One region of the Pseudomonas sp. DY-1 genome, then DNA from elsewhere that is predicted to be linked to it. Evidence: riboswitches for the same ligand, from Rfam matches in the RefSeq annotation. Region 1 holds a riboswitch; the other holds the start of a gene.

Region 1 (14,477 bases):
CTTGCAGGCAGCGCACCGTCCAGTGCTGCTGCGCTGGAATCTCATGCAGATGCTCCAACGGCTCGCGGCCGAGGGTGAAGAAGGGGCGGCGAAAATCCTTCAGGACGGCAATCAGTTCGGCCCAGTCGGCCACATCACGCCAGTCATCTTCAGGGCCTGCCTGCCAGCCGGAGCGCCGCAGCGCCCAACAGGCAATGCCGGCCAGCTCGGCAGCTGCCGCGGCGTTGTGGCTGATCTGAGCGGCATAGGGATGAGTCGCATCGACCAGCAGGCTGATGCCTTCTTCCTCGATGAAACGGGCCATCCCTTCCGCTCCGCCAAAACCGCCGACACGAACCTGGCAGGCAAGGTCGTCCGGCACCTTACCGAGGCCAGCGAGGCTGTAGACATGATCGGGACCGAGACGCCGCGACAGCGCCAGCGCTTCGGTGATGCCGCCCAGCAGCAGGATGCGTTTCATCGTTGTTCCACACTGGTCGGAGTCAAGGCTTCACCACGTCCAGCAGCGTGATCGGCAGGGCCGAGCGCCAGGTATCGAAGCCGCCCAATGGTTGGGCCTGGGCGACGGCGATACGGGTGAGCTCGCCACCATGGCTTTCACGGAAGGCCACCAGCATCGCTTCGCTCTGCAGCGTCACGGCATTGGCAACCAGGCGGCCGCCCGGTTTGAGCTGGTTCCAGCAGCGATCCAGAACGCCCGGTTCGGTGACGCCACCGCCGATGAAAATGGCATCCGGCTCTGGCAGCCCCTCCAGCGCTAGCGGGGCCTGGCCCGCGACCAGCTGCAACGCAGGTACGCCAAGCGCATCGCGGTTATGGCGGATGTGCGCCTGGCGGCCTTCGTTGGCTTCGATGGCAATGGCCCGGCAGCTCGGATGCGCGCGCATCCACTCGATACCGATGGAGCCGCATCCGGCACCGACATCCCAGAGCAGTTCGCCGGGACGCGGCGCCAGACGCGCCAGGGTAATGGCACGGACGTCACGTTTGGTGAGCTGCCCGTCGTGGCGATAGGCGTCGTCCGGCAGACCGGTGGTCGATGGCAGTGAGCGCGCGCCTTCGCCGGACTGGATTTCAATGGCGACCAAATTGAGTGCGGCAACCTCGTCGAGGGACCAGTCGCGGGCGATGCCATCGATACGACGCTCACGCTCACCGCCAAGATGCTCCAGCACGACAAGGCGGCTGGGGCCATAACCCGCCTCGGCCAGCAGGCCGGCAATGGACGCCGGACTGCAACCATCGTTGCTCAGCACCAGCAGGCGGGCACCGTCGTGCAGATGGGCATTGAGCGTCGCCAGGGGACGAGCGACGACGGAGAGCAGGGTCACGTCCTGCAATGGCCAACCCAGGCGGGCGGCCGCCAGCGAGTAGGACGAGGGCGCGGGAATCACCTGCATCTCGGCCACCGCAACCTGCCGCGCCAGACTGGCGCCGACGCCGAACAGCATGGGGTCGCCGCTGGCCAGCACGCAGACTGGTGTGCCACGTTTTTCCAGCACCGGGGCCAGCGAGAAGGGGCTTGGCCAGGGGTTGCGGCGGGCCCGGATGCAATGCGGCAGCAGGTCGAGCTGGCGCGGGCTTCCGACCACTTCGACGGCAGCCAGCAAGGCACGGCGCGCGGCCTTGCCCAGACCCGCATAGCCGTCTTCACCTATTCCCACCACTGTCAGCCAGGGCTGCATTCGCTGTCCTCGATTCCAGAAAAGCACGACCATTCGGCTCCCGACAGGCAGCCTTTTCATAGGTCCGGGCAAAGCGGGCATAATAGCGCCCTTCATCGGTTGCCGGCGCGGCACACAATCGCTCCGGCTTAAAGGGAACACGGATAAACCGTGGCTGCCCCCGCAACTGTAAGCAGCGAGTCCATGCATTCTGGTCACTGGAAACACTCCGGGAAGGCCGCACGGGACGACGACCTGCCAGCCAGGAGACCTGCCGATGGAACCAGTCGCGTGTGTACGCATCGAGCGGGGTGTATCGATGCAACGTTGTCCCTGTATCAGGGAACCGGGTCGCCGCGACGCCAACCATGGTGACCTGAGTGAAACACGCCCAGCCCACAGCGCCATCCGTCCGCCCCTCGGCATGCCCGGGGCTGCTGCGTATCGTCCAGGCGAAGGACGGCGGCATCTGCCGGATCAAACTGCCCTGCGGCCGCCTGGATTCGCATCAGGCCCGCGCCATTGCGGCAGCCGCAACCCAGCATGCCAGCGGCGTGATCGAAGCCACCAATCGCTCCAACCTGCAGATTCGTGGCGTGAAGGCCGACGCCGAACAGGCGTTGATCGACGCCTTGCTCGCCGCGCGCCTGGGTGCGGACTCCCCCGGCGCCGACGATGTACGCAACCTGATGGTCAGTCCGCTCGCCGGACTCGACCCGTCCGCCCTTGTGGATATCTCGCCCCTGGCCGCGCGGATTCTTGCGCTGCTGCAGGACAAGGCGCACTTCCACGCCTTGTCGCCAAAGTTCGCCCTGCTGTTGGACGGCGGCGAGTCGATGGCAATGCTGGAACACCCCCACGATCTCTGGGTCTCGGCCATGGGCACCGGCGACCATGCGCAGTTCGCCTTCGGCCTGGCGGGCTGCCCACCGCAATCGACGGGTGACGTCCCTGCCCTGGCCGCCGTACCGCGCGCCCAGGTACCCGCACTGGTAGAGGCCCTGCTGGACCTGTTCCTCGAACTGGCGACGCCCGAGCAGACGCGCATGCGCCACCTGCTCGCGGAACACCCGGAGGGCGACCTGCTGCTGCGTCTGCAACAGCGGCTGGACGTCCCGCTGCTGCCCGTCGGCGACTGGCACAGACCCGCCCCGCAACCCTTTGCCCATCTCGGCATTCACGATGGCCGCCATGTCGGTGGCGCGCCCGCCCTCGGCCGGCTGGATGCCACGCAACTCAAGGCACTGGCCGATCTCGCCGACAGCCTGGGCGACGGCAACCTGCGTCTGACGCCCTGGCAATCGGTGCTGCTGCCCAATGCCCGTGATCCCGAAGCGGTCCAGCAAGCAATGCATGACCTCGGTCTGGCAACCAATGCGAACGCCCCGTTGGCGCGACTGGTTGCCTGTACCGGTTCGGCTGGCTGCGCCAGGGGGCTGGCGGATACCAAGTCCGATGCCCTGGCCCTGGCGGCGCTGCTGCCGCCAGGCGCGGTGGTTCACCTCAGCGGCTGCCCGCGCTCCTGCGCCTCGGCCCATGTGGCGCCCTTTACCCTTCTGGCCACGGGCCCCGGCCAATATGACCTATACCAGCGCGGCGGCGTCGGCTTTGGCCGATTGCTAGCGCGCGACATCAGCCTCAAGGAAGCCGGCGAACGCCTGGCCTCCCCTCCTGACACCTGGAGTTCCACCCAATGATCGAGTACATCCGCGATGGTCAGGAGATCTATCGCAACTCCTTTTCCATCATTCGCGCCGAGGCCAAACTGGCCGGCATTCCCGCGGACCTGGAAAAACTCGCAGTGCGAGTGATCCACGCCTGCGGCATGGTCGATGTGGTGGAAGACCTGCGCTTCTCACCCGGCGCCGGTGCCGCCGGCCGCACCGCCCTGGCCACCGGCGCACCGATTCTCTGTGATGCACGCATGGTGGCCGAGGGCATTACCCGCGCACGCCTGCCGGCAGACAACAAAGTCATCTGCACCCTCAATGATCCCGGCGTTCCGGAGCTGGCCCGCGAGTTGGGCAACACCCGCTCGGCGGTGGCGCTGGAGCACTGGCGCGAACACCTTGAAGGCAGCGTGGTGGTGATCGGCAATGCTCCCACCGCGCTCTTTTACCTGCTGGAAATGCTCGATGCCGGCGCACCGAAACCGGCGCTGATCCTTGGCTTCCCGGTGGGCTTCGTCGGCGCGGCGGAATCCAAGGACATGCTCGCCGCCGACAGCCGCGGCGTGCCCTATGTGATCGTGCGGGGCCGTCGCGGCGGCAGCGCCATGGCCGCAGCAGCGGTCAACGCACTGGCCACGGAGGTGGAATGATGAACGGCAAAGGACGGCTGATCGGCCTCGGCGTGGGCCCCGGCGACCCGGAACTGATCACACTCAAGGCACTGCGCCTGCTGCAATCGGCACCTGTAGTGGGCTACTTCGTGGCCAAGGCGAAGGCCAGCCAGGGTCAGGGCGGCAACGCGTTCGGCATCATCGAACAGCACCTCACCGACGCCCAGCAGCGCATGCCGCTGGTGTACCCCGTGACCACCGAAAAGCTGGAGCCGCCGCTGTCCTACGAGACGGTGATCAGCGACTTCTACGATACCGCCGCCGAACAGGTCGCCCAGCATCTGGAAGCCGGCCGTGACGTTGCCGTGATCTGCGAGGGCGATCCCTTCTTCTACGGTTCCTACATGTACCTGCACGACCGCCTGGCCGCGCGTTACGACGTGGAAGTGGTGCCCGGCGTCTGCTCCATGCTGGGCAGCGCGGCGGTGCTCGGCGTGCCGCTGGTGTACCGCAACCAGAGTCTTTCAGTGCTCTCCGGCGTGCTGCCGGAGGAAGAACTCAAGGCGCGCCTGGCGGACGCAGAAGCGGCCGTGGTGATGAAGCTCGGGCGCAACTTCGACAAGGTGCGCCGGGTTCTGCAGGACCTCGGCATCGCCAGCCGTGCCCATTACGTCGAGCGCGCGACCATGACCAACCAGCGCATCGTGCCGCTGGATGAGGTGGACCCCATGGCCTCGCCCTACTTCTCGATGATCGTCATCCCCGGCCAGAAGTGGAGAGGCTGATGCCGTTCGGGATGTCCGTGCCCGTAGGGTGCGCCAGCGCGCCAACGACTTCCGGTGCGCACGGCGCACGCTACCTGTGGAACTCTGCCATGCATAACCCTCCGGCCATCGTCCTCCTCGGCAACGGCGGCGTGCCCATCGCCAAGCGCATCCAGGCGCTTTATCCACAGGCACGCATCCTCGGCCTGTCCGGGCGCGTCGAAGGTGCCGACGACAGCTACGCCGAGTTCGGCGAAACCCTGCGCGAGCTCTACCGCACCGACACGCCGATCATCGCCCTGTGCGCCGCCGGCATCGTCATTCGCACCCTGGCTCCGCTACTGGCGAATAAAGGCGCCGAACCGCCGGTGCTGGCGGTGGCCGAGGACGGAAGCGCCGTGGTGCCCCTGCTTGGCGGCATCGGCGGCGTGAATCGCATGGCGCGGGAAATCGCCACGATCCTGGAGGTGGCGCCGGCCATCACCACCAGCGGCGAACTGCGCTTCGGTACCTGCCTGCTGGATCCGCCAAAGGGTTATGTGCTGGCTGACATCGAACAGGGCAAGCGCTTCGTGTCCGACCTTCTGGGTGGTGAATCCGTGCGCGTGCAGGGTGCAGCACCTTGGCTGGAAGAGGCTCACCTGCCACTGGCGGATGAAGCACAACGGGTCATCCACATCACCGCCAACGCGCGCGCAGCCGAACGTCATGAACTGCTGATCCACCCCCGCGTGGCTATCGCCCGCATCGACGGCGCGGCAGACGCGGAGGCTGTTCGTCTGGTGCTCACCGATGCCGGTTTGGCAGAGCGGTCCCTGGCGTGCCTGGTGGCGGACCATTCACGGATGGTGGATGCCGACCTGGCCACGACTGCCGCCGCACTCGATGTCCCCCTGCGCTTCATCACCGATGAAACCGCCCTGCCGCCCCTGCACCAGCAAGCGCATGGCATTCGCCTCTACCTCGCGACCGAGCCGGTGGACTCGGCGCTGCTCGGCCAGCCCCGTGGCCGCCTCACGGTGGTCGGCCTCGGTCCCGGCGCCGCCGAGTTCATGGTGCCGGCGGTACGCCAGGCACTGGACGAGGCCGAGGACCTGCTCGGTTACGAGACCTATATCCGCATGGCCGGCCCACTGCGCCCCGACCAGGTGGCGCACTGCACCGACAATCGCGAAGAGCTCCAGCGCGCCCGCCATGCCTTCGAGCTCGCGGCAAACGGTCGCCGCGTGGTGGTGGTGTCGTCCGGCGACCCGGGCGTATTCGCCATGGCCGCCGCCGTGCTGGAAGCCCTGGATGAATCCCGCGATCCACGCTGGTTGCAGGTCGAGTTGCAGGTGTTCCCTGGCGTTTCCGCGGCGCTGGCCACTGCCGCCAAGGCCGGCGCGCCCCTGGGTCATGACTTCTGCCTGATTTCTCTGTCAGACAACCTCAAGCCCTGGGAAGTGATCGAGGACCGCCTCGACCACGCCGCGGCTGCCGACCTGGCCATGGCCTTCTACAACCCCATTTCCCGCGCCCGCCCATGGCAACTGGGCCGCGCCCTGGAAATCGTCGCCCGCCACCGTCGCCCGGAAACGGTGGTGGTGCTGGGCCGCGACATCGGCCGCCCGGCGGAGAAACTCATCCTCACCAGCCTCGGCGAGCTGACGCCGGAGCAGGTGGACATGCGCACCCTGGTGATCATCGGCTCGTCGTTGACCCGCCGGGTGCCAAAGGGCAATGGCGAGGATTGGGTGTACACGCCGCGCTGGTATCGCTAGCGGAGCGTGCGTATCAGGCAAGACCTAAGGTCGCTGTTGCAAAAGCCCAGGCGCACAATGAAAATGCGATTAATTTTCATTTGTATCGCATGTCGCGGTGGCCTCAATGTCCTCTCCCCATGTCACCCTCCAGGCGCTGTACAGCGAGCATCACGGCTGGCTAAAGAACTGGCTGCGCAGCAAGCTGGGCAATGCCGCCGATGCCGCGGACCTGGCCCAGGACACGTTCCTGCGCCTACTGGGTAAGGGCGAGCACCTCGAACTGCGTACCCCCCGCGCATTCCTGCGCACCGTGGCGCGGGGGCTGGTGATCGACCACTGGCGCCGCGAGGAGTTGGAACGCGCCTACCTGGAAGCCCTGGCACAGCTGCCTGAGGCCGAGGCGCCCTCCCCCGAGGAGCGCGAACTGATCCTCGAACTGCTGGAGCGCATCGCGCGGATGCTCGACCGTCTCAAGCCGAAGGCGCGCACCGCCTTCCTGCTGGCACAGTGCGAAGGCCTGCCCCACAAGGAAGTCGCCGCGCAGATGGGCATTTCCCTGCGCTCCGTGGAGCGCTACGTGGCGGACGCCCTGTACCACTGCTACCTGCTGAGGTTCGAATAATGAGCGCCCAGAGCCAGGTCGCCGCCCCGAGCGAGCAGGTCGTGCGTCAGGCCATCCACTGGATGATGCGTCTGCGCGGCAGCGGCGATGTCGACCTGCAAAAGGCTTGCGAGCACTGGCGCGGGCAGGAGGTCGAGCACGAACTGGCCTGGCAACGGGTGCAGCAACTCGACCGTGAACTCGGGCTGGCCATGCCCGGAGCCGGCCTGGTGCTGGACAACGCCCGCGCTGGACTGCGTCGACGCCAGGCACTCAAGCTGCTCTCCGGCGCTGCCGTCGGGGGCGCGGCCTTCTGGCTGACCCGCGACATCACCCCCTGGGAGCGATTGACCGCCGACCTCGCCACCGCCACAGGCGAGCGTCGAGGCCTGGCGCTGGCCGACGGCAGTCAGCTGCAACTGAACACCGATTCGGCTGTGGATATCCGCTTCGACTCCCGGCAACGGCTGATCGAGTTGCGCCGCGGCGAGATCCTCGTCAGCAGCGCCATCCAGCCCACACCGATGCGAGTACGCACCGCCCACGCCCAGGTGGAAGCCCAGGCCGCGCGTTTCGTGCTGCGGCAGGGCAAGGCGGCATCGCGACTCAGCGTATTGCAGGGCAGCGTGACGCTGGCCCCGTCCAGCGGCCTGTCGAAACAGGTCATCGAAGCAGGCCAGAGTTTCGACGTCACCCACGAAATCATCCGACAGGTGCAGCGCCCGAACATGGAAGCGGGTGCCTGGGTCGAAGGCCTGATCGTCACCCGTGACATGCGTCTGGCGGATTTTCTCGCGGAGGTGGGGCGCTATCGTCACGGTCGTCTGGCCTGCGCCGAGGCTATTGCCAACCGGCGCCTGTCCGGTGTGTTCCGCCTGGACGACACCGACAAGCTGTTGGCGCTGCTGCCGCGCACCCTGCCCGTGGAACTGCACTACCGCACCCGCTGGTGGGTGACGGTGGAGGAGAGGGTTTAATCCCGAATGTTCGCGATTGAGATCGCTCCCACAGGCGCACGACCCAGGCTCTTGTAGGAGCAAATTGATTCGCGAAACAGGCCGCTCCCGTGGGGCAGCTGCGCCGCCCTTGGCGATTGAAATCGCCCCTGCAAGTACTGCCGCGCCCTGGTCTCCCGAACAATCTTCATTTTTTCTGGCGGGTTTTCCCGCCTGCGCCGGCAAAGGGAATGAATCCCATTAACCTTTGCCGATGCCCACGGATGCTTTCATGACCCCACCCCGCGCTTCCCGCCTTGCCCTTTCCATTCGTGGCGCCCTGCTGTCCGCCGCCCTTGCCGCACCGTTGCTGCCCTGCTCAGCCATTGCCGACGAGGCTGCCGCAGTGGCCAGCCGCAGCTACGCCATTCCCGCCGGGGCCCTCGACGAAGCGCTGAACCGCTTCGCTCGCGAGGCGGGCATCAACCTCTCTGCCACTCCGGAGCAGACCCGCGGCCTGAGCACCAGCGGTCTGGATGGCTCCTGGTCGGTGCAAGCCGGTCTGGCGCGGCTGCTCGAAGGGACCTCGCTGCAAGCCGAAAACCTTGGCGGCGGTAGCTTCGTGCTGCGTGAGATACCGGCCGGCAGCGCGCTGGAAGTGCCCAGCACCCAGGTGTTCGCCCTGGGCAACGCACTGGGCAGCGAGGACGGCTACCTGGCCACCCACAGCCAGATCGCCACCAAGACCAGCAAGTCGTTGATGGAAACGTCGCAGACCGTGTCGGTGATCACTCGCGAGCAGATCGACGACCAGGGATCCAGGACCGTCCAGCAATCCATGCGCTACACGCCCGGCATCTTCACCGGCCAGGTGGGTGCTTCGAACCGCTACGACTACATCGTCATGCGCGGCTTCGCCGACAACAGCGTCGACAACGTCTACCTCGACGGCCTGAAAACCATGGGCGACAGCGGCACCTTCAGCTCGATGCAGGTGGACCCGTATTTCCTCGAGCGCATCGACGTGCTCAAGGGCCCTTCCTCGGTGCTCTATGGCCGCAGCTTGCCGGGCGGTCTGGTGGCACTGACCAGCAAGAAGCCGCTGTACGAGGACTACCACCAGGTGCAGGCCACCGTGGGCAACATGAACCAGAAAGGCGTGGGCTTCGACTTCAGCGGCCCGCTGGATGAGGAGAAGCGCATCGCCTACCGCCTGGTGGGCCTGGGCAAGGGTGGTGACACGCAGTTCGACCATACCAAGGACGAGCGCTACGCGATCGCTCCGACCCTGGCCATCGACTTCAGCGAAGACACCACCCTGACCCTGCAGGGCTACCTGCAGCATGACCCCAATGGCGGCTACCACAGCGGTGTACCGGCCGACGGCAGCCTGTTCCAGCACAACGGCCGGCGTATCAGCCGCGAGTTCTTCGACGGTGAACCTGGACTGGACGACTTCGACCGCACCCAGCGCATGTTCGGCTACCAGCTGGAGCACCGCTTCAACGACGTCTGGAGCGCCCGGCAGAACTTCCGCTACCTGAGTTCGGACGTCGACCTGTCGCAGGTCTATGGCTATCAGTGGACCGCCCCCGACAGCAACGAACTGAACCGCTACTTCTCCGGTGCCAGCGAAGCGCTGGATGCCTACATCATCGATAACATGGTGCAGGCCGAATTCGACTGGGGCAGCACCCGCCACACCTTGCTCACCGGCCTCGACTACCAGCGCCGCAAGACCCGTGTGGACTGGACCTCTGGCGTTTCCACGCCGCTCAACGCCTTCGACCCGGTATATGGCAACGAGAGCCTGAGTTTCCTCTCCGAAGACAACCACACCCGCCGTCTGGAGCAGACCGGCCTGTACCTTCAGGACCTGATAGACGTCGACCAGTGGCGCTTCTCCCTCGGCATGCGCCAGGACTGGGTAGACGTCTCCGACGAGAACCGCACCGCGCAAACCAAGAGCGACGAGCAATGGAGCAAGTTCACCGGCCGCGCCGGCGTGCTCTATCTCTTCGAGAACGGCATCGCGCCCTACATCAGCTACTCCGAGTCGTTCAACCCGAACGCTTACTCCGATGCATCCGGCAAGGCTCTGGCCCCCACCGAAGGCAAGCAGTGGGAAGCCGGGCTGAAGTTCCAGCCCGAAGGCAGCAACAGCATGTACACCGCCTCGGTGTTCCATATCACCCAGGAGAACGTCGCCTCCAAGCTGCCGCAGGACAACTTCTATACGTCGGTAGGCAAGGTGCGCTCCAAGGGTATCGAACTGGAGGCTCACACCCAGGTCACCGACAACTTCAAGGTCCTGGCCAGCTACACCTACACCGACATCACCTACGCCAAATCGCTCGACGGCAACCAGGGCAATACCCCAAACCAGGCGCCCAAGCACATGGCGTCCATCTGGGGTGACTACAACTTCAACGCTGGCGCTCTCGACGGCCTGCGCACCGGCCTCGGCGTGCGCTACGTCGGCAAGACCTGGGCGGACAAGGAAAACACCCTGCACGTGCCCTCCTACACCCTGGTCGACGCCCTTATCGGCTACGACCTCGGCAAGCTCGGCATGCAGGGCCTGGACCTCAGCCTGAACGCCAACAACCTGCTGGACGAGGATTATGTGGCGTCCTGCTACAGCCTCGACTTCTGCTACTTCGGCGAGAAACGCAACGTCTCGGCAACCCTGAGCTATCAGTTCTGATTGCCGCAAGCCTGACCACCAGCGCCAGCCAGCTTCCCTCACCCCAACCCTCTACCGAAGGGAGAGGGTTGGGGTGAGGGATGGTGGGCCTTGCTGGGTCTCACTCCACAAAAAAAACGGCGCACTCGTGGCGCGCCGGCACTGCGAATCTGCAGCTCAATTTCGCGGGAGGAAACGGCGCCCGGCTTGTGGCGGGGGGCCGCATAGTGGGGCCGCCCGATGCGGCCGCCGCTATAGGGTGGGGCGTGTCAGACCACGGGGGTCAGCATCTCGCCCTTGTCGAGGAACGACTGCAGGTTGGCGAACACCAGTTCTTCCATCTGCAAACGGGTTTCTTCAGTGCCGCTTCCGATGTGCGGCGCCAGCACCACGTTGTCCAAGCCGAACAGGACTTCGGGAACACGCGGCTCGGCTTCGAAAACATCCAACCCCGCACCGCCCAGGCGCCCTTCGCTCAAGGCGACTACCAGTGCCTGTTCATCCACCACTGAGCCACGGGCTACGTTGACCAGGATGCCTTCCGGCCCCAGGGCTTCGAGCACCTGCGCCGAGATCAGGTGATGGGTTGCCGCGCCGCCGGGACAGGTCAGCACCAGGAAATCTGCCCAGCGGGCCAGCGCCAGCAGGTCCGGCTCGAAACCGAAGGGGCTGTCTGCGTCCGGGCGGCGATTGTGGTAGCGCACCTGCATGTCGAAACCGCCGGCGCGACGCGCGACGTCCTTGCCGATGCGGCCAAGACCGACAATACCGAGGCGCTTGCCGCTGACCTTGCGTGCCAATGGGAAATTACCGGCCGGCCAGCTTCCGGCGCGAACGAAGCGATCCGACGCGCTGATGCGCCGCGAGCAGTCGATGAGCAGCCCCATGGCCAGATCGGCGACGCAGTCGTTGAGCACATCCGGCGTGGAACTGACCTGGATGCCACGCTGGCGCGCCACGTCGACGGCAATGGCGTCGTAGCCGACGCCGAAGCTGCAGATGGCGCGCACATTGGGCAGGCGCTCGAGCATGGCGACCGAGCAACCGAAGCGGGCCGAGGTGACCACGATGTCGAACTCGGCGCCGTGTCCCTCGAGAAAGGCCAGCGCGTCACCTTGCTGCCAGAGCTGCGTGACCCGCTGTTCGCTGACCAGGCGTTGGTTGAAGCGCTCGGTCAGCGGGCCGACGTGGAGGATCTTGGGTTCCATTCTGGGTCTCTCATTCCAAACAAACAGCGCCTGTCCACGGTCTCGCAAGCTAGAGAAGAACAAGGCGAGACTGGCTGAGGGCGGACGCTCACGTTACAGGAGCTGGATTGAACAGGGTCAGATCGTTGTGCAGCCGATGCTTCTCCGCCCAGGTGCGTTCCTTGCCGCTGGCCACGTCGAGGTAGTAGCGGAACAGTTCCCAGCCCATCTCTTCCAGGGTGACGCGTCCGGAGGTGATGCGACCTGCATCGACATCAATCAGATCGGGCCAGCGCTCGGCCAGTTGGGTACGGGTGGAGACCTTGATCACCGGCACCATGGACAGGCCATAGGGCGTGCCGCGGCCGGTGGTGAACACGTGCAGGTTCATGCCCGCAGCCAGTTGCAGGGTGCCGCAGACGAAGTCGCTGGCCGGCGTCGCGCAATACTGCAGGCCCTTGCCGCGCACGCGCTCGCCCGGAGCGACGACGCCAGCGATGGCGCTGTTGCCGGATTTGGCGATGGAGCCCATGGCTTTCTCGACGATGTTGTTCAGGCCGCCTTTCTTGTTGCCCGGCGTTGTGTTGGCGCTGCGATCAGCCATGCCACGGGCCAGATAGCGGTCGTACCACTCCATTTCGCGCACCAGCGCCTGGGCCACTTCGGGGGTTGCCGCACGCGGGGTGAGCAGGTGGATGCCATCCCGCACTTCGGTGTTCTCCGAAAACATCACAGTAGCCCCGGCACGCACCAGCAGGTCGGCGGCCACGCCCAGAGCCGGGTTGGCGGTAACGCCGGAGAAGGCATCGCTGCCACCGCACTGCATGCCCAGCACCAGCTCGGACGCCGGGCAGGTTTCCCGGCGGCGCAGGTCGAGGACTTTCAGCCGGTCCTCGATCATGCCCATGATCTGCTCGACCATTCCGGCAAAGCTAGTGGCGGAATCCTGCAGGCGGAACAGCCAGGCTTCCTCGTCCTGCCCGGCGGTGAGCTCGTCGCCCGGCATCAGTTGTTCGGCCTGCAGCTTCTCGCAGCCCAGGCCGATCACCAGCGCCTGGCCACCGAGGTTGGGATTGCGCGCAATGTTGTGCAGGGTGCGAATCGGGATCACCGCGTCCGGCGCGTTGATCGCCACGCCGCAGCCGTAACTGTGGGTCAGGGCGACCACATCATCGACATTGGGGTACTTCGGCAGGACTTCCTTGCGCACACGGTCGACGCAGTGATCCAGCACGCCAGTGACGCACTGCACTGTGGTGGTCACGCCGAGGATATTGCGGGTACCGACTCTGCCGTCCGGATTGCGGAACCCTTCGAAGGTGTAGCCGTCCAGCGGCGCCATCGTCGGCGGCACGGCGGTGGCCATGGGCAGGTTGTCCAGACCCGGGGCTTCGGGAATGCTCAGCAGTTCCTCGCGCACCCAGCTGCCACGCGGAATGGGCTTCAAGGCATGGCCGATCACGGTGCCGTAGCGCAGCACGGCACCGCCGGCAGGGATGTCCACCAACGTGACCTTGTGGCTCTGGGGAATGGCTTCACGGGTGACCAGGCCGTCGGGGAACTGACCGCCCTCCGCCACGCCCTGCTCGTTGATAACGATGGCGACGTTGTCGTCGGGGTGCAGGCGCACATGGCGGGGAGAGTCCTGGTGTTGGATCAACTGCATGGCTGACTCCGTTGTTGTTCTCTGTATCAGGCTTGGTATGGCCCTGTGGGAGCGAATTCATCCGCGATTGAAATCACTCCCACAGGAACCAGGTGCCGCTGGTTGCCTCAGCGCACCAGGCAGGGGCGCTTGTGGTTGAAGGTCCAGTTCGGCACCAGGTACTGCATGGCGATGGCGTCGTCTCGAGCGCCCAGGCCCTTGGACTTGTACAGAGCATTGGCCTTGGCCAGTTCGTCCATATCCAGTTCGACACCCAGACCCGGTTTCTGCGGCACCGCCACCTTGCCGCCCTTGATACGCAGCGGCTCCTTGGTCAGGCGCTGGCCGTCCTGCCAGATCCAATGGGTGTCGATGGCGGTGATCTTGCCCGGCGCCGCCGCGGCGACGTGGGTGAACATCGCCAGAGAGATATCGAAATGGTTATTGGAGTGAGAGCCCCAGGTCAGGCCCCAGTCGTTACACATCTGCGCCACCCGTACCGAGCCCTGCATCGTCCAGAAGTGCGGATCGGCCAAGGGGATATCCACAGACTGCAGTGAGATGGCGTGGCCCATCTGGCGCCAGTCGGTGGCGATCATGTTAGTGGCGGTCGGCAGGCCGGTGGCACGACGGAACTCGGCCATCACCTCGCGACCGGAGTACCCGTTCTCGGCGCCGCAAGGGTCCTCGGCGTACGCCAACACATGGTGCTGATCGCGGCACAGGGCAACTGCCTGCTTGAGCGACCAGGCACCGTTCGGATCGAGGGTGATGCGTGCCTCGGGGAAGCGTTCGGCCAGTGCGGTGACCGCTTCGATTTCCTCTTCGCCGCGCAGGACGCCGCCCTTGAGTTTGAAGTCATTGAAGCCGTAGCGGGCATGGGCCGCCTCGGCCAGACGCACGACCGTTTCCGGAGTCAGCGCCTCTTCGTTGCGCAGGCGGAACCAGGCGTCGTCGGCGTCGGCTTCGCTG
Region 2 (14,477 bases), 1.2 Mb from region 1:
GGCGCACCCGATTCGCTGCTGGCGGATCGTGGGCCCACCGCCCTGGATCTTGCCAACCTCACCGACGACGAGCCCTACCAGATGCCGTCCCTGGCCGATGGCCTGCTTGAGCGCGGTTTCGAGCTGGTGGGTACTCCGTACCGCTTTGGCGGCCGTTCTATGAAGACCGGCTTCGATTGCAGCGGTTTCGTCGGTTACCTGTTCAAGGAAGAGGCTGGTATCCAGCTGCCGCGTTCCACTCGCGAAATGATCAACCTGGATGCTCCGGTGATCGCTCGTAGCGAGCTGAAGCCCGGCGACATCGTGTTCTTTAACAATCGTGGCCGTGGCCGCGTCAGTCACGCCGGCATTTATATCGGCGATGACCGCTTCATCCACTCCAGCAGCAGCCGCAGCGGTGGTGTCCGCGTCGACAGCCTCGACGACCGCTACTGGAAGGCCAGCTACATGGAAGCCAAGCGCGTCCTGGCCATGAATACCCCGACTCGCCACCCGCTGCATCGCTGATCCAGTCGGATTCGAGTCGAAACAGCCGAGGCGGCCCTTAGTGGCCGCCTCGGCTTTTTTCTGTCCGGGGTTTACCTGAATGCAAAAAAAATCGCTTTCCGAGTGTGGTCAGGGAACTTTTTCTGTTCGGGTGTGTAGCTTTCTCTTGCAATATCACTGTGAGATCAGCAAATTAGCGTGCATTCCTCAAGTCAGGACTGACTTGCCATGCTCGCACCGAACCGCCTCGCCATTCTTGCCCTGGCCTCGTTGCTCACCGCTTGTGCGAGCAAGGCGCCGCCGCCTTACTCTCCTCCTGTCATTGCCGCGCCCTCCCAGCAGTTCTCCCCTGCGGCTGAAGACGTGCTGTTCCGTGCCCTGGGCCTGGTGGGCACGCCCTATCGCTGGGGCGGCAACACCCCGGACAGCGGTTTCGACTGCAGTGGCCTGATCGGCTACGTCTACCGCGACGCCGCGGGCATCGCCCTGCCGCGCTCCACGCGCGAACTGATCTCCATGCGTACGCCCAGCATCAGCCTCAATGCATTGCAAAGCGGCGATCTGGTGTTCTTCGCCACCAATGGCGGCGGGCAGGTCAGCCATGCCGGCATCTACGTGGGTGAGGGGCGCTTCGTACACGCGCCGCGCACGGGCGGAACGGTGCGTCTGGACAGCCTGTCGAACAGCTATTGGCAACGCAGCTATCTCAGCGCCAAGCGCGTAATCTTCGATCCACGCCTGGCCCAATCCCACTGAGGTTGTCATGACCAACCGCACGCTGAACCTCGACGACGCCCTTTACGGCTACCTCCTCGATGTTTCGCTACGGGACACGCCGCTGTTGCAGCGGCTGCGCGCCGAAACCGCCGCCATGCCCATGGCGCGCTGGCAGATCGCGCCGGAGCAGGGCCAGTTCATGGCCTTGCTGGTCAAGCTCACCGGCGCTCGTCGCATTCTCGAAGTGGGCACTTTCACGGGTTACAGCGCCCTGTGCATGGCCGCGGAATTGCCCGTTGACGGCCGGATGATCTGTTGCGACCTGCCAGGTGACTACAACGCTATCGCTCGTCGCTATTGGCAGGAGGCGGGGCTGGCCGAACGCATCGAACTTCGCTTGGCGCCGGCACTGGATACCCTGGCGAGCCTGGAAGATGGCAGCCTCGACCTGATCTTCATCGACGCCGACAAGGCCAACTATCCGGCCTATCTGGACGAGGCCCTGCGCCTGGTGCGCCAGGGCGGGCTGATCCTCTTTGACAACGTACTCTGGAGTGGCCGCGTGCTGGAGTCCGAGCCGGACGACGTCGACACTCGTGCCATACAGGCCCTGAACCTGACCTTGAAGACGGATGAGCGTATCGACCTGTCGCTGCTGCCCGTGGGCGATGGCCTGACGCTCTGCCGCAAGCGCTGACGGGCATGCCCGAACCGATCCGCCTGCCGCCCCAGCCCGACGCCTGCGAGTTGTGTGGCCGGGCTGCCGCGCTCACCCGTCATCACCTGATCCCCAAGGCTCTGCACGACAAGCCCTACGTGCAAAAGCGCTACGCGAAGAACGAGCGCATCACCGCCACCCTCTGGGTGTGCAGGCCCTGCCACAACCAGATCCACAAGCTGTTCAGCGAGAAGGAGCTGGCCCTGAACTACAACAGCCGGGAGGCCCTGATGGGTGACGAGCGCCTGCGCACCTTCGTCGACTGGCTGGCCGCCAAACCCGCCGGCTTCAATCCGAGGCACTGAATGGCACGTGTCCGCTAGCATTTGACGCTACCCCGCGCACCCTCTAACCTTCGCCGCTGCCTCAGGTGCCCCTCGGCTATTGCTGAAGGGGTGAAACAGGGAAGCCGGTCCATTCCTTCGAAGAATCCGGCGCTGCCCCCGCAACGGTAGGCGAGTAGAACGCCGCAATCGGCCACTGTGCCCCAGGCATGGGAAGGCGCGGCACGGGAGTTTCGGCTCCACTCGCAAGCCCGGAGACCGGCCTGTCGCAAGCAGGGCATCGCGGAGTCGTCCGCATGCAGTTCCCTTTAGAGATGTCGCGCGGGTGGCACGACGGAGATCCATACCTTGATTCGCAAGCCTTTCATCAGGCCGGCGGCGCTTGCGCTGCTCGGCAGTTCCTCCATTTCTCCCTTGCTGGTTGCAGCGCCCCTGACGCTGGACGAGCAAGTGGTTACCGCGACCCGTAGCGAACGACCGGTGCGCGCCAGCCTGGCCGCCAGTACGGTGATCGACCGCGAAGAGATCGAGCGCAGCCAAGCGCGTTCGGTGCCTGAGCTGCTGCAAAAAGTCCCGGGCGTGACCCTCAGCAACAACGGTGGCCCTGGCAAGAACACCACATTGTTCATGCGCGGCACCGAATCCGACCACGTGCTGGTGATGATCGATGGTGTCAAGGTGGGCTCGGTCAGCGCCGGCCTCACCGCCTTCCAGGACCTGCCGGTTGAGCTGATTGAACGCATCGAAGTGGTTCGCGGCCCGCGCTCCAGCCTCTATGGCTCGGAAGCGATTGGCGGTGTCATCCAGATCTTCACCCGCAAGGGCGGCAAGGACGGGGCCAAGCCCTGGTTCTCCGCGGGCTATGGCACCCACGACAGCTATGAAGGCAGCGCCGGCGTTTCCGGTGGTGACGACAAGGGCTGGTACAACCTCGGCGTCAGCAGCCAGGACACCGACGGCATCAACTCGCGCCGGCAGGTCAGCGACTATTACGAGCCCGATGCCGACGGTTACCGCAATCTTTCCGGCAGCCTGCGTGCAGGCTATCGCTTCGAGAACGGCCTGGAACTCGATGGCACGCTGATGCGCGCCAAGGCCCACAACGACTACGACGATATCGACCAGTTCGGCTACTTCCACCCCCTGGGCGGGCACAACGCCAATGCAGACAACCGTCAGGAGCTGCTGGGCGGCCGCGCGCGTTTCAGTCCGGCGGAAATCTGGGATGTGACCCTGCAGGCCGGTCGCAGCGAAGACAAGACCACCAGCCGCACCGACGGTGTCTTCGATGCGCGCTTCGACTCCAAGCGCGACAGTGCCTCATGGCTCAACGACCTGACCCTGGCCGAAGGGCACGTACTGACCCTGGGCTACGACTGGCAGCGCGACCGGATCAGCAGTTCAACCGTATTCGACAAGGACTCGCGCCTGAACAAGGGCTGGTTTGCCCAGTACCTGGGAGAGCACGGACGCCAGGACTGGCAGCTCAGCCTGCGTCGTGATGACAACGAACAGTTTGGCACCCACGACACCGGCAATGCCGCCTGGGGCTATGCGATGACCGATGCGGTGCGCTTCAGCCTGAGCTATGGCACTGCCTTCAAGGCGCCCAGCTTCAACGAGCTTTACTACCCCGGATATGGCAATCCCGACCTGGACGCAGAAACTTCGGAAAGCTTCGAGGCCGGCCTTGCCGGGCAGCACGAGTGGGGCCACTGGTCGATCAATGCCTATCGCACTCATGTGGACGACCTGATCGCCTACGATTCCACCCTCGGTCTTTATGGTGGCCCTAACAACATCGGCAAGGCGCGCATCGACGGACTCGAACTGGTGCTGGGCAGTCAATGGCTGGGCTGGAGCTGGAACGCCAACGCCAGTTTCCTCGACACCGAGAACCGCAGCGCCGACACCAACGCCGGCAATGAACTGCCGCGTCGCGCCAGGGAAGTATTCAATCTCGATCTGGACCGGCGTATCGGTCAATTTGGCGTCGGGGCCACTGTGCATGCCGAGGGTCGCAGCTACAACGACCTGGCCAATCGCGAACGCGTCGCCGGCTATGCCACCGTCGACCTGCGCGGTGAGTACTGGCTGACCGAGGAGTGGCGCCTGCAGGCCAAGGTGACCAACCTGCTGGATGCCGACTACGAAACCGCGCTGGACTACAACCAGCCGGGGCAAGCTGTTTACTTCACCGTCCGCTATCAAGCCCTGTGACGAGGTACTCACGATGACCGAATCCGCAGACCGCGACGCCCGCCACAAGGCGCGCATGCAACGCAAGAAGGCCGTGGTCGACGAAAAGATCGCCCAGGCCCAGGACGAGTACGGCCTGCTGCTGGTGCACACCGGCAACGGCAAGGGCAAGAGCAGTTCGGCATTCGGCATGGTCGCCCGTGCCCTCGGCCACGGCCTCAAGGTGGGCGTGGTGCAATTCATCAAGGGCGGTATGTCCACCGGTGAAGAGAATTTCTTCCGTCGTTTCCCAGAAGAAGTCAGCTACCACGTGATGGGCGAGGGCTACACCTGGGATACCCAGGATCGCCAGCGTGATATCGAGAAGGCGCGCGCCGCCTGGACGGTCGCGCGCGGACTGATGGACGACCCGCAGATCGGCCTGGTGGTACTGGATGAGCTGAACATCGCCCTCAAGCATGGCTACCTGGAGCTGGACGACGTGTTGCGCGACATCGAGTCCCGCCCCGAACACCAGCATGTCGTCGCCACCGGCCGGGGCGCGCCCCAGGGCCTGATCGACGCCGCCGACACCGTTACCGAAATGACTCTGGTCAAGCACGCCTTCAAGTCCGGTGTGAAAGCCCAGAAGGGTGTGGAGTTCTGATGTCAGGCACTGCCGCTGTTTTTACCCCCTCTCTATTCAGGGAGAGGGAAGGGGAGAGGTTTTGCCATGTCTGACCTCACTCGGAGCTGCCCCGCACTTCTGATCGCCGCCCCGGCCTCCGGCCAGGGCAAGACCACCGTCACCGCAGCGCTCGCTCGCCTGCACGCCCGCGAGGGCAAGCGGGTGCGGGTGTTCAAGTGCGGGCCGGACTTTCTCGACCCGATGATCCTCGCCCGCGCGTCCGGCGCACCGGTCTACCAGTTGGACCTGTGGATGGTGGGCGAGGCGGAAAGTCGCCGCCTGCTTTGGGAAGCTGCCGGAGAGGCTGATCTGATCCTCATCGAGGGCGTGATGGGCCTGTTCGACGGCTCGCCGTCCGCCGCCGACCTGGCTCGCCATTTTGGTGTGCCGGTACTCGGCGTGATCAATGGTGCCGCCATGGCGCAGACCTTCGGTGCTCTGGCTGTGGGCCTGGCCACCTACCAGCCGGACCTGCCCTTTGCCGGTGTGCTCGGTAATCGCGTCGGCAGCCAGCGCCACAGCGACCTGATCCGCGACAGCCTGCCGGACTGGATTCGCTGGTATGGCTCGCTGCCGCGCAGCGCGGATGTGGAGCTGCCCAGTCGCCACCTGGGGCTGGTGCAGGCCGAGGAACTGGCCGACCTGGATGCACGCCTGGACGCCGCCGCCGACGCCCTGGCCGCCAGCGCAGAAGTGGCGCTACCGCCAGCGGTGAGTTTCGCCGCACCCGAACTGCAGTCGCTCGGCAAGGAACTGGCCGGCGTGCGTATCGGCATCGCGCGGGATACCTCCTTTGCTTTCCTCTACCAGGCCAACCTCGACCTACTGCAGCAGCTTGGCGCCGAACTGGTGTACTTCTCGCCACTGGCCGATGAGTGCCTGCCCGAGGTGGACAGCCTGTACCTGCCGGGCGGCTACCCCGAGCTGCATTTGCGCCAGCTGGAGGGTAACCGCGCCATGGCTGAGGCCATCCGCGCGCACCACGGCGCTGGCAAACCGATCCTCGCCGAATGCGGTGGCATGCTTTACCTGCTGGACGCCCTGACCGATGCAGGAGGTGAATGCGCCGAGCTGGTTGGCCTGCTGCCCGGCCGCGCCACCCTGCAGAAGCGCCTGGCGGCCCTGGCCCTTCAGGAAGCGCCACTGCCGGAAGGCAGCCTGCGCGGCCACACCTTCCACCATTCGTTGCTGGATTCGCCGCAGGAACCCTTGGTGCGCGCCCTGTGCCCGAACGACAAACCGGTGGCCGAGGCGGTGTTCCGCAGTGGCCGACTGACCGCCTCCTACATTCACTTCTACCTGCCGTCCAATCCACGGGCGGCCGTGGAGCTGTTCCGACCATGAGCGAGCATGCCTTCAGCCCTGACGAACGGGCAGCGGTCTACCGCGCCATTGCCGAACGCCGCGACATGCGCCACTTCAGCGGCGGTGAGGTTCTGCCCGAGGTACTGGCCCGGCTGCTGGAGGCGGCGCACCATGCGCCCAGTGTCGGGCTGATGCAGCCCTGGCGGTTTATCCGCATCACCTCGCAAGGGCTGCGCGATGGTATTCACGCGCTGGTGGACGCCGAACGGATAAGCACCGCCGAAGCCCTGGGTGAACGCTCCGACGAGTTCATGAAACTCAAGGTAGAAGGCATTCGCGATTGTGCCGAACTGCTGGTGGCCGCCTTGATGGACGGCCGTGAAGCCCATGTGTTCGGCCGCCGCACCCTGCCGGAAATGGACCTGGCCTCGCTTTCCTGCGCCATCCAGAACCTCTGGCTGGCGGCCCGCGCCGAAGGCCTGGGAATGGGCTGGGTGTCGCTGTTCGAGCCGGATGCCCTCGCCGAACTGCTGGGCATGCCGGCGGGCAGCAAGCCTGTTGCGGTGCTTTGCCTTGGCCCGGTGAATGCGTTTTATCCGGCCCCCATGCTTGCGCTCGAGGGCTGGGCCAAGCCACGTCCGCTGGCGGATCTGGTATTCGAGAACCAGTGGGGGGAGCGCCCATGAGCCTGGGTTTCCTCACGCTCGGCGCCGTGGCGCTGGATGCCCTGTTCGGTGAGCCCAGGGGCTGGCACCCGCTGGTGGCCTTCGGCAGGCTCGCCAACCGCCTGGAGCAACGCTTCAACACGGGCGGGCGTGGCTGGCGCAGTCATGGCGTGAGTGCCTGGGTACTTGCCGTGTTGCCGCTGACCTTCGCTGCCTGGCTGCTTTCGGAACTGCCCTATATCGGTTGGCTGGTGGGCGTCATTGCGCTCTACGCCGCCATTGGCCTGCGCAGCCTCAACGAGCACGCAGAGCCGGTAGCCAACGCACTGCAAGCGGGGGACTTGCCGGAAGCACGCAAGTGCGTCGGCTACATGGTCAGTCGCGAAACCCGCGAGCTGGACGAAGGGGCCGTGGCCCGCGCCGCTACCGAGTCGGTGCTGGAGAACGGCAGTGACGCCGTGTTCGCTGCGCTGTTCTGGTTCGCCGTGGCGGGCGCGCCCGGTGTGGTGCTGTACCGCCTTTCCAACACGCTGGATGCCATGTGGGGTTACCGCAACGAGCGATACGAGCGCTTTGGTTGGGCTGCTGCGCGCATCGACGACGTCCTCAACTACATCCCGGCCCGGCTGGTGGCCCTGACCTACGCCGTGCTCGGCAAAACCGGCCTGGCCCTGCGTTGTTGGCGCCGGCAAGCGCCGCAGTGGGATAGCCCCAACGCCGGGCCGGTGATGGCCGCTGGCGCGGGCGCCCTGGGCGTGGCCCTCGGTGGCCCGGCGGTCTATCACGGCGAACTGCACGACCGCCCGGTACTGGGCGAAGGTCCGGCCGCTCGCGCCGAAGACATCCGTCGTGCGATCGACCTGGTGCGCCAGGGCGTGATGCTCTGGCTCGCGGCGCTGATCATCGGAGGCTGGCTCCTTGCTTGAACATGGCGGACGACTTCGCGCGGCGGCGCGGCGTTACGGAATTGCCGAAGCGGGCTGGCTCGATCTTTCCACCGGCATCGCCCCCTATGGTTGGGAATTGCCGGCCATTCCGGTCGCGGCCTGGGCGCGTCTGCCCGAGCTGGAGGACGGCCTGGAAGACGCGGCCCGGCGTTACTACGGCTGCGAGTCGCTACTGCCGGTGGCCGGTTCCCAGGCCGCGATCCAGGCATTGCCGCGCCTCCGTGAGCGCAGCCGGGTAGGGGTGATCTCGCCTTGCTATGCCGAGCATGCCCATGCCTGGCGCCGTGAGGGTCACGAGCTGGAGGCGCTGGATGCGCAAACCGCCGAGCGTGAGCTGGAGCGTTTCGACGTGGTGCTGGTGGTCAACCCGAACAACCCCACTGGCGAGCGACTGACGCCGCAAACCCTGCTGGGCTGGCGCGCTCGTCTTGCCGAGCGGGGCGGCTGGCTGCTGGTGGACGAAGCCTTCATGGACTGCACGCCGCAGCAGAGCCTGGCGAGTCATTGCCCGTTGCCGGGGCTGGTGGTGCTGCGTTCCTTTGGCAAGTTCTTCGGCCTGGCGGGAATCCGCCTGGGCTTCGTCCTGGCCGAAACAGCGTTGCTGGATCGACTCAACGAATGGCTCGGCCCCTGGGCGGTCAGCGGTCCGGCCCGGGCCCTGGCCAAGGCGCTGTTGCAAGATGAAGCGGGACAAACGGTTCAGCGGCAAACCTTGCTGCGCGATGGTTTGCGTCTGGAAACGTTGTTGCGTGATTGCGGCCTGCCTCCCGCTGGCGGCACCGCGTTGTTCCAGCGCCTGCTCCGCGACGACGCTTTGGCCCTGCACGAATTTCTCGCCGCTCGCGGCATTCTTACCCGGCTTTTCACCTCGCCACCCAGCTTGCGCTTTGGTCTGCCGCCGGACGAAGCCGGCTGGGCACGCCTCGACCGGGCTCTGACAGATTTTTCCAAGGAGCGCCCATGACGACCCTGATGGTGCAGGGCACCACGTCCGATGCGGGCAAGAGCACCCTGGTGACGGCCTTGTGCCGCTGGCTCAAGCGCCGGGGCATCGCGGTGGTGCCCTTCAAGCCGCAAAACATGGCGCTGAACAGCGCGGTGACCGCCGACGGTGGCGAAATCGGTCGTGCCCAGGCGGTGCAGGCCCTGGCCTGCGGATTGGCGCCGCATACCGACATGAACCCGGTGCTGCTCAAGCCCAATACCGATATTGGCGCCCAGGTGATCATCCATGGCCGCGCCGTCACCAGCATGAATGCGGTCGCTTATCACGACTACAAGAAGGTCGCGATGGCAGCGGTGCTTGAGTCCCACCAGCGCCTGAGCAGCCAGTATTCCGTGGTGATGGTTGAGGGTGCCGGCTCCCCGGCGGAGATCAATCTGCGCGCCAACGACATTGCCAACATGGGCTTTGCCGAAGCGGTCGACTGCCCGGTGATTCTGGTAGCCGACATCGATCGCGGTGGCGTGTTCGCCCATCTGGTGGGCACCCTGGAGCTGCTGTCGGAAAGCGAACAGGCGCGGGTGAAGGGCTTCGTCATCAACCGCTTCCGGGGTGATATCGCCCTCCTCGAGCCGGGCCTGGACTGGCTGGAGCAACGCACCGGCAAGCCGGTGCTCGGCGTTCTGCCCTACCTCACCGACTTCCACCTGGAAGCCGAGGACGCCATCGACCAGCGGCAGTCCGCCAAGACTGGCGATGTGCTGCGGGTTGCGGTGCCGGTGTTGCCGCGCATCAGCAACCACACGGACTTCGATCCGCTGCGATTGCACCCACAGGTACAGCTCACCTTCGTCGCCCCCGGCCAGCCCATTCCGCCAGCAGACCTGATCATCCTTCCCGGCTCGAAGAGCGTGCGTGCCGACCTTGCACGGCTGCGCGAGCACGGCTGGGATCAGGCGCTGCAACGTCACTTGCGCTATGGCGGCAAGGTGCTCGGAATCTGCGGCGGTTTCCAAATGCTCGGACGCACCATCGTCGACCCTCACGCCCTGGAAGGTCCGGCAGGGGAGAGCGTCGGCCTTGGGTTGCTGGACATCGACACGGTGCTGGAGCCGGAGAAGCAGCTACGCAATGTCGCTGGCACCCTCCGCCTGGAAGACGCGGCGGTGAGCGGCTACGAGATCCACGCTGGCGTCACCACCGGCGTTGGCCTGGAAAACCCCATGGTGGTGCTGGACGACGGCCGCACCGATGGCGCCCGCAGTGTCGACGGCCAGATCATGGGCACCTACCTGCACGGGTTGTTCGAATCCTCCGCCGCCAGTGCCGCCATCCTGCGCTGGGCCGGTCTCGCCGCTGTCCAGGCGGTGGACTACAACGCACTACGCGAGCGCGATATCGAACGCCTGGCAGACCTGGTAGAGCAGCATCTGGATACGCGGAGGCTGCAATTACTGTGCGGATTGTCCCTGTAGGAGCCAGCTTGCTGGCGGACCTTCGGCGCAACCTTCGCCAGCAAGCAGGCTCCTACGGCCGTGCTCCCTATCTAGGGCCAGCCCCACGAACGACGAGGTTTAACGATGCTTGAACTCATCCTCGGCGGTGCCCGCTCCGGCAAAAGCCGGTTGGCGGAAAAGCTCGCTGCTGAAAGCGGCCTCAAGGTCATTTATATCGCCACCAGCCAGCCGCTGGACGGCGAGATGAGCGCGCGGGTCGCCCATCATCGTGCCCGCCGTCCGGAGCACTGGGGGCTGGTGGAAGAACCGTCGCAACTCGCTCGAGTGCTGCGCGAGAGCGCCGCCGACGATACCTGCCTGCTGGTGGACTGCCTGACGCTCTGGCTGACCAACCTGCTCATGCTGGACGATCCGGCGCGGCTGGACGAAGAGCGCGAAGCGCTGCTCGGTTGCATCGCCGGGCTTCCCGGTCGCGTGCTGCTGGTAAGCAATGAAACCGGCCTGGGCGTCGTGCCCCTGGGCGAGCTGACCCGTCGCTATGTCGACGAGGCCGGCTGGCTGCACCAGGCCCTGGCCGAACGCAGCGAACGGGTGATCTTCACCGTCGCCGGCTTGCCCATGATCCTCAAGGGAGATTCCCTATGACTCCGCTGCACTGGTGGCAGGCCCCCTGCCAGCCCCTCGATCCCATCGCTCGTGCCAAGGCCCAGGCCCGGCAGGATCAGCTGACCAAGCCCCGTGGCGCCCTCGGTCAACTCGAGGACCTCACCATCACGCTCGCCGCCCAACAAGGGCGCGAGCGGCCGTGCATCGATCGCCCCTGGTTCGCGGTCTTCGCCGGTGACCACGGCGTGGTGGAAGAGGGCGTGTCCGCCTATCCACAGGCGGTGACCGGCGAGATGCTGCGCAACTTCGTCCGCGGCGGTGCCGCCATCAGCGTGCTGGCCAAAAGCCTCGGCGCAACCCTGGAACTGGTGGACCTGGGCACAGCGTTGCCATTGGAACCCCTGCCGGGTGTGCTGCACCTGCACGTGGGCGCCGGCACCGCGAATTTCGCCCGCGAACCGGCAATGACCGCCGCCCAGTGCCTGATCGCCCTGCAAGCCGGCCGCTCCAGCGTCGAGCGCGCCTTGGGCGCGAGCGCCGATCTTTACGTCGGCGGCGAAATGGGCATCGGCAACACCACCACCGCCAGCGCCCTGGCCTGTGCCCTGCTGGACCTGCCCGCCACCGCGATGGCTGGCCCAGGCACCGGTCTCGACGGCAAGGGAGTGGCCCACAAGATCCAGGTCATCGAACATGCCCTGGCGTTGCATCGCGAAGGCTGCGACAGCCCGCAGGAAACCCTGCGCCGCCTCGGCGGCTTCGAAGTAGCGGCGCTGACCGGCGCCTACCTCGCCTGCGCCCAGCTGGGCCTGCCGGCGTTGGTGGACGGCTTCATCTGCAGCGTGGCGGCGCTATGCGCCGTGCGCCTGAACCCCGCCTGTCGCGAGTGGCTTCTGTTCTCCCATCGTTCCGCCGAGCCGGGTCACGTCGCCGTGCTCGAGGCACTGGAGGCTCAGCCGCTACTGGACCTGGGCCTGCGCCTGGGCGAAGGCAGCGGGGCCGCCATCGCACTGCCGCTATTGCGCCTGGCCTGCGAACTCCATGGCGGCATGGCGACCTTCGCCGAAGCTTCGGTTTCGGACCGGCCGGAATGAAGCTCGACCTCCTGAGGCATGGTGAAACCGAACGGGGCGGCGGCTTTCGTGGCAGCCTCGACGACGCCCTGACCGACAAAGGCTGGACGCAGATGCGCGCGGGCATCGTCGGTGCCGGGCCATGGGACGTGCTGGTGAGTTCGCCCCTGCAACGTTGCGCCGCGTTCGCCTGCGAGCTGGAGCTGCAGCTTGGCCTGCCGCTGCATTTCGATTCCGACCTGCGCGAACTGCACTTCGGTCAATGGGAAGGCCGCAGCGCCGCCGAATTGATGGAGGATCACGCCGAGGGGCTTGGCCAGTTCTGGAATGACCCCTATAGCTTCACCCCGCCGGACGGTGAAACCCTGCTGGACTTCGAGGTTCGGGTGCTGGCTGCCGGTGAGCGTCTGCTGGAGCGCTTCGCCGGAAAGCGGGTGCTGCTGGTCACCCATGGCGGTGTGATCCGCATCCTGGTGGCCCGCGCCCGGCAGTTGCCGCGCACCGGGTTGATGCAGGTGGAAGTGGCCCATGGCGAGCTGTTCCGCCTGACCTTCGACGTACACGGTCTGCGGGAGCGCCCATGACGCCCCTGCTGATCGCCCTGCAATTCCTCACCCGTCTGCCCGTGCGTCTGCCGGGTATGCCGGAGCCGGCGCAGATCGGCCGGTCGCTGCTCTGGTATCCCCCGGTCGGATTGCTGCTCGGCGCACTGCTGTTGGGCGGTGCCTGGCTGCTGGACGGGCATCCGCCGCTGTTGTCGGCGGCCCTGTTGCTGGCACTCTGGATCGGATTGTCGGGCGGCCTGCATCTGGACGGATTGGCGGACACGGCCGATGCCTGGGTAGGTGGCTACGGCGACCGCGAACGCACCCTGACGATCATGAAGGACCCACGCAGCGGGCCGATCGCGGTGGTGGTGCTGGTGGTGGTGCTGCTGCTCAAGTTCGCTGCATTGACGGCCCTGTTGCAGGCAGGGCAATGGCTGCCCCTGTTGCTGGCGCCCTGGCTGGCGCGAGGGATGTTGCCCCTGCTGTTCCTTACCACCCCTTACGTCCGTCCCGGCGGCCTGGGACAGGCGATTGCCGAACATCTCCCGCGCCGCGAATTGCCGATGTGGTTGGCGGTTCAGGGGGCACTGATTCTGCTGCTGGGCTGGCCCGCCTGGATCGCCCTGGTGGCGGCGCTGGCGCTGTTTGGCTGGCTGCGCGGGCGGTTCATGCAACGCCTGGGTGGCACGACCGGGGATACGGCGGGAGCGATGGTGGAGTTGGTGGAGGTGGGGGTGTTGGTGGGGGTGGCGTTGTTCGCCTGATCTGCCCTCTCCCCCGGCCCCTCTCCCTGAAGAGGAGAGGGGCCGGGGGAGAGGGGATTGCCGGGAAATGCTTCCTCCGCTGCCAATCGGATGGCTTCGAGCACGGCTTCAGTTTCCTGCAGCACTTCGTGGTTCCAGAACCGCAGGACCCGGAATACCCGCACGACGAACCAGGTGTCTCGCGCTTCATTGGACTTACTTTCCGGGTGCTGCCCGCCGTCCACTTCAATCACCAGCATCCGTTCCTGGCAGATGAATTCGACGATGTAGGGTCCAATGGGTTTCTGCCGCCGAAACTCCATTCCGAGTAACCGCTTTGCGCGCAGATGCTGCCAAAGCCGCTGCTCCGCATCCGTCTGTTCTACCCGAAGCCGCCTGGCAAACTCGAGCCTTTCCATGGCCTTTCCTCTGATGTGGAAAGGCTCGATCTTCTATGCAATCAGCTTCGTTGCCTTCCGAAAATTCCCCGCGATTCCCCCGATCTCACTCAAATACAAAATGCTCGCCCGCCAGTCCCATCACCGTCCCAGTCGGCTTCAGCATGGCCGTCGCGTGCCCTTTTGCGCGAGGTAGCAGGCGGGCGAAGTAGAAGTCGCTGGTGGCCAGTTTGGCGCGGTAGAACTCGGCGGAGTCCGCGCCACCTTCGCGCAGCCGCACGCGGGCCGCGCGCTCTTGCAGGGCCCAGGCATAGGCCAGGGCGGCGTAGCCGGAGTACATCAGGAAGTCGTGGCTGGCGGTGCTCACCAGGTCGCGGTCCTTGCGGGCGCGCAGGGCGATGCGCAGGGTCAGCCAGTTCCATTGCGCGGCCATCCTGAGCAGCACCAGGGCTCGTCCGCGCATGGCGGGTTCGGTCTTCAGCAGTTCGATGGCGAAACGGGCGAGCTCGCCTGTGAAGTCACGCACGGCCTTGCCTTGGGTCATCAGCAGCACCTTGCGGCCCAGCAGGTCAAGGGCCTGGATGCCGGTGGTGCCCTCGTAGAGGGTGGCAATTCGGGCGTCGCGGACGATCTGCTCCATACCGTGTTCTCGGATGTAGCCATGGCCGCCGAACACCTGCATGCCGAGGTTGGCGCTTTCCAGGCCCAGCTCGGTCAGGCA

What was found. Region 1 has a riboswitch for cobalamin ahead of cobG (precorrin-3B synthase). Riboswitches for the same ligand answer to the same signal wherever they lie in the genome.
Region 2: it holds a riboswitch for cobalamin, as region 1 does, so the genes downstream of both, btuB (TonB-dependent vitamin B12 receptor) here and cobG (precorrin-3B synthase) in region 1, are expected to answer to the same signal.

Annotation. Positions count from the first base shown of each region.
Region 1 is NZ_CP032616.1:3,525,523-3,539,999, forward strand. Features, by position in the region: gene D6Z43_RS16685 (cobalt-precorrin-6A reductase) at 1-460, opposite strand, end outside; gene cbiE (precorrin-6y C5,15-methyltransferase (decarboxylating) subunit CbiE) at 483-1,685, opposite strand; cobalamin riboswitch at 1,765-1,958, shown strand; gene cobG (precorrin-3B synthase) at 2,045-3,361, shown strand; gene D6Z43_RS16700 (precorrin-8X methylmutase) at 3,358-3,984, shown strand; gene D6Z43_RS16705 (precorrin-2 C(20)-methyltransferase) at 3,981-4,730, shown strand; gene cobJ (precorrin-3B C(17)-methyltransferase) at 4,820-6,469, shown strand; gene D6Z43_RS16715 (sigma-70 family RNA polymerase sigma factor) at 6,576-7,073, shown strand; gene D6Z43_RS16720 (FecR domain-containing protein) at 7,073-8,029, shown strand; gene D6Z43_RS16725 (TonB-dependent siderophore receptor) at 8,262-10,694, shown strand; gene D6Z43_RS16730 (2-hydroxyacid dehydrogenase) at 10,943-11,881, opposite strand; gene garD (galactarate dehydratase) at 11,970-13,526, opposite strand; gene gudD (glucarate dehydratase) at 13,634-14,477, opposite strand, start outside.
Region 2 is NZ_CP032616.1:2,284,703-2,299,179, reverse strand. Features, by position in the region: gene D6Z43_RS10935 (C40 family peptidase) at 1-507, shown strand, start outside; gene D6Z43_RS10930 (C40 family peptidase) at 715-1,242, shown strand; gene D6Z43_RS10925 (O-methyltransferase) at 1,250-1,900, shown strand; gene D6Z43_RS10920 (hypothetical protein) at 1,906-2,226, shown strand; cobalamin riboswitch at 2,273-2,487, shown strand; gene btuB (TonB-dependent vitamin B12 receptor) at 2,554-4,425, shown strand; gene cobO (cob(I)yrinic acid a,c-diamide adenosyltransferase) at 4,439-5,050, shown strand; gene D6Z43_RS10905 (cobyrinate a,c-diamide synthase) at 5,117-6,415, shown strand; gene bluB (5,6-dimethylbenzimidazole synthase) at 6,412-7,062, shown strand; gene cbiB (adenosylcobinamide-phosphate synthase CbiB) at 7,059-7,967, shown strand; gene cobD (threonine-phosphate decarboxylase CobD) at 7,960-8,952, shown strand; gene D6Z43_RS10885 (cobyric acid synthase) at 8,949-10,406, shown strand; gene cobU (bifunctional adenosylcobinamide kinase/adenosylcobinamide-phosphate guanylyltransferase) at 10,512-11,033, shown strand; gene cobT (nicotinate-nucleotide--dimethylbenzimidazole phosphoribosyltransferase) at 11,030-12,088, shown strand; gene cobC (alpha-ribazole phosphatase family protein) at 12,085-12,651, shown strand; gene D6Z43_RS10865 (adenosylcobinamide-GDP ribazoletransferase) at 12,648-13,379, shown strand; partial or broken gene D6Z43_RS10860 (endonuclease domain-containing protein) at 13,475-13,777, opposite strand; gene D6Z43_RS10855 (acyl-CoA dehydrogenase C-terminal domain-containing protein) at 13,863-14,477, opposite strand, start outside.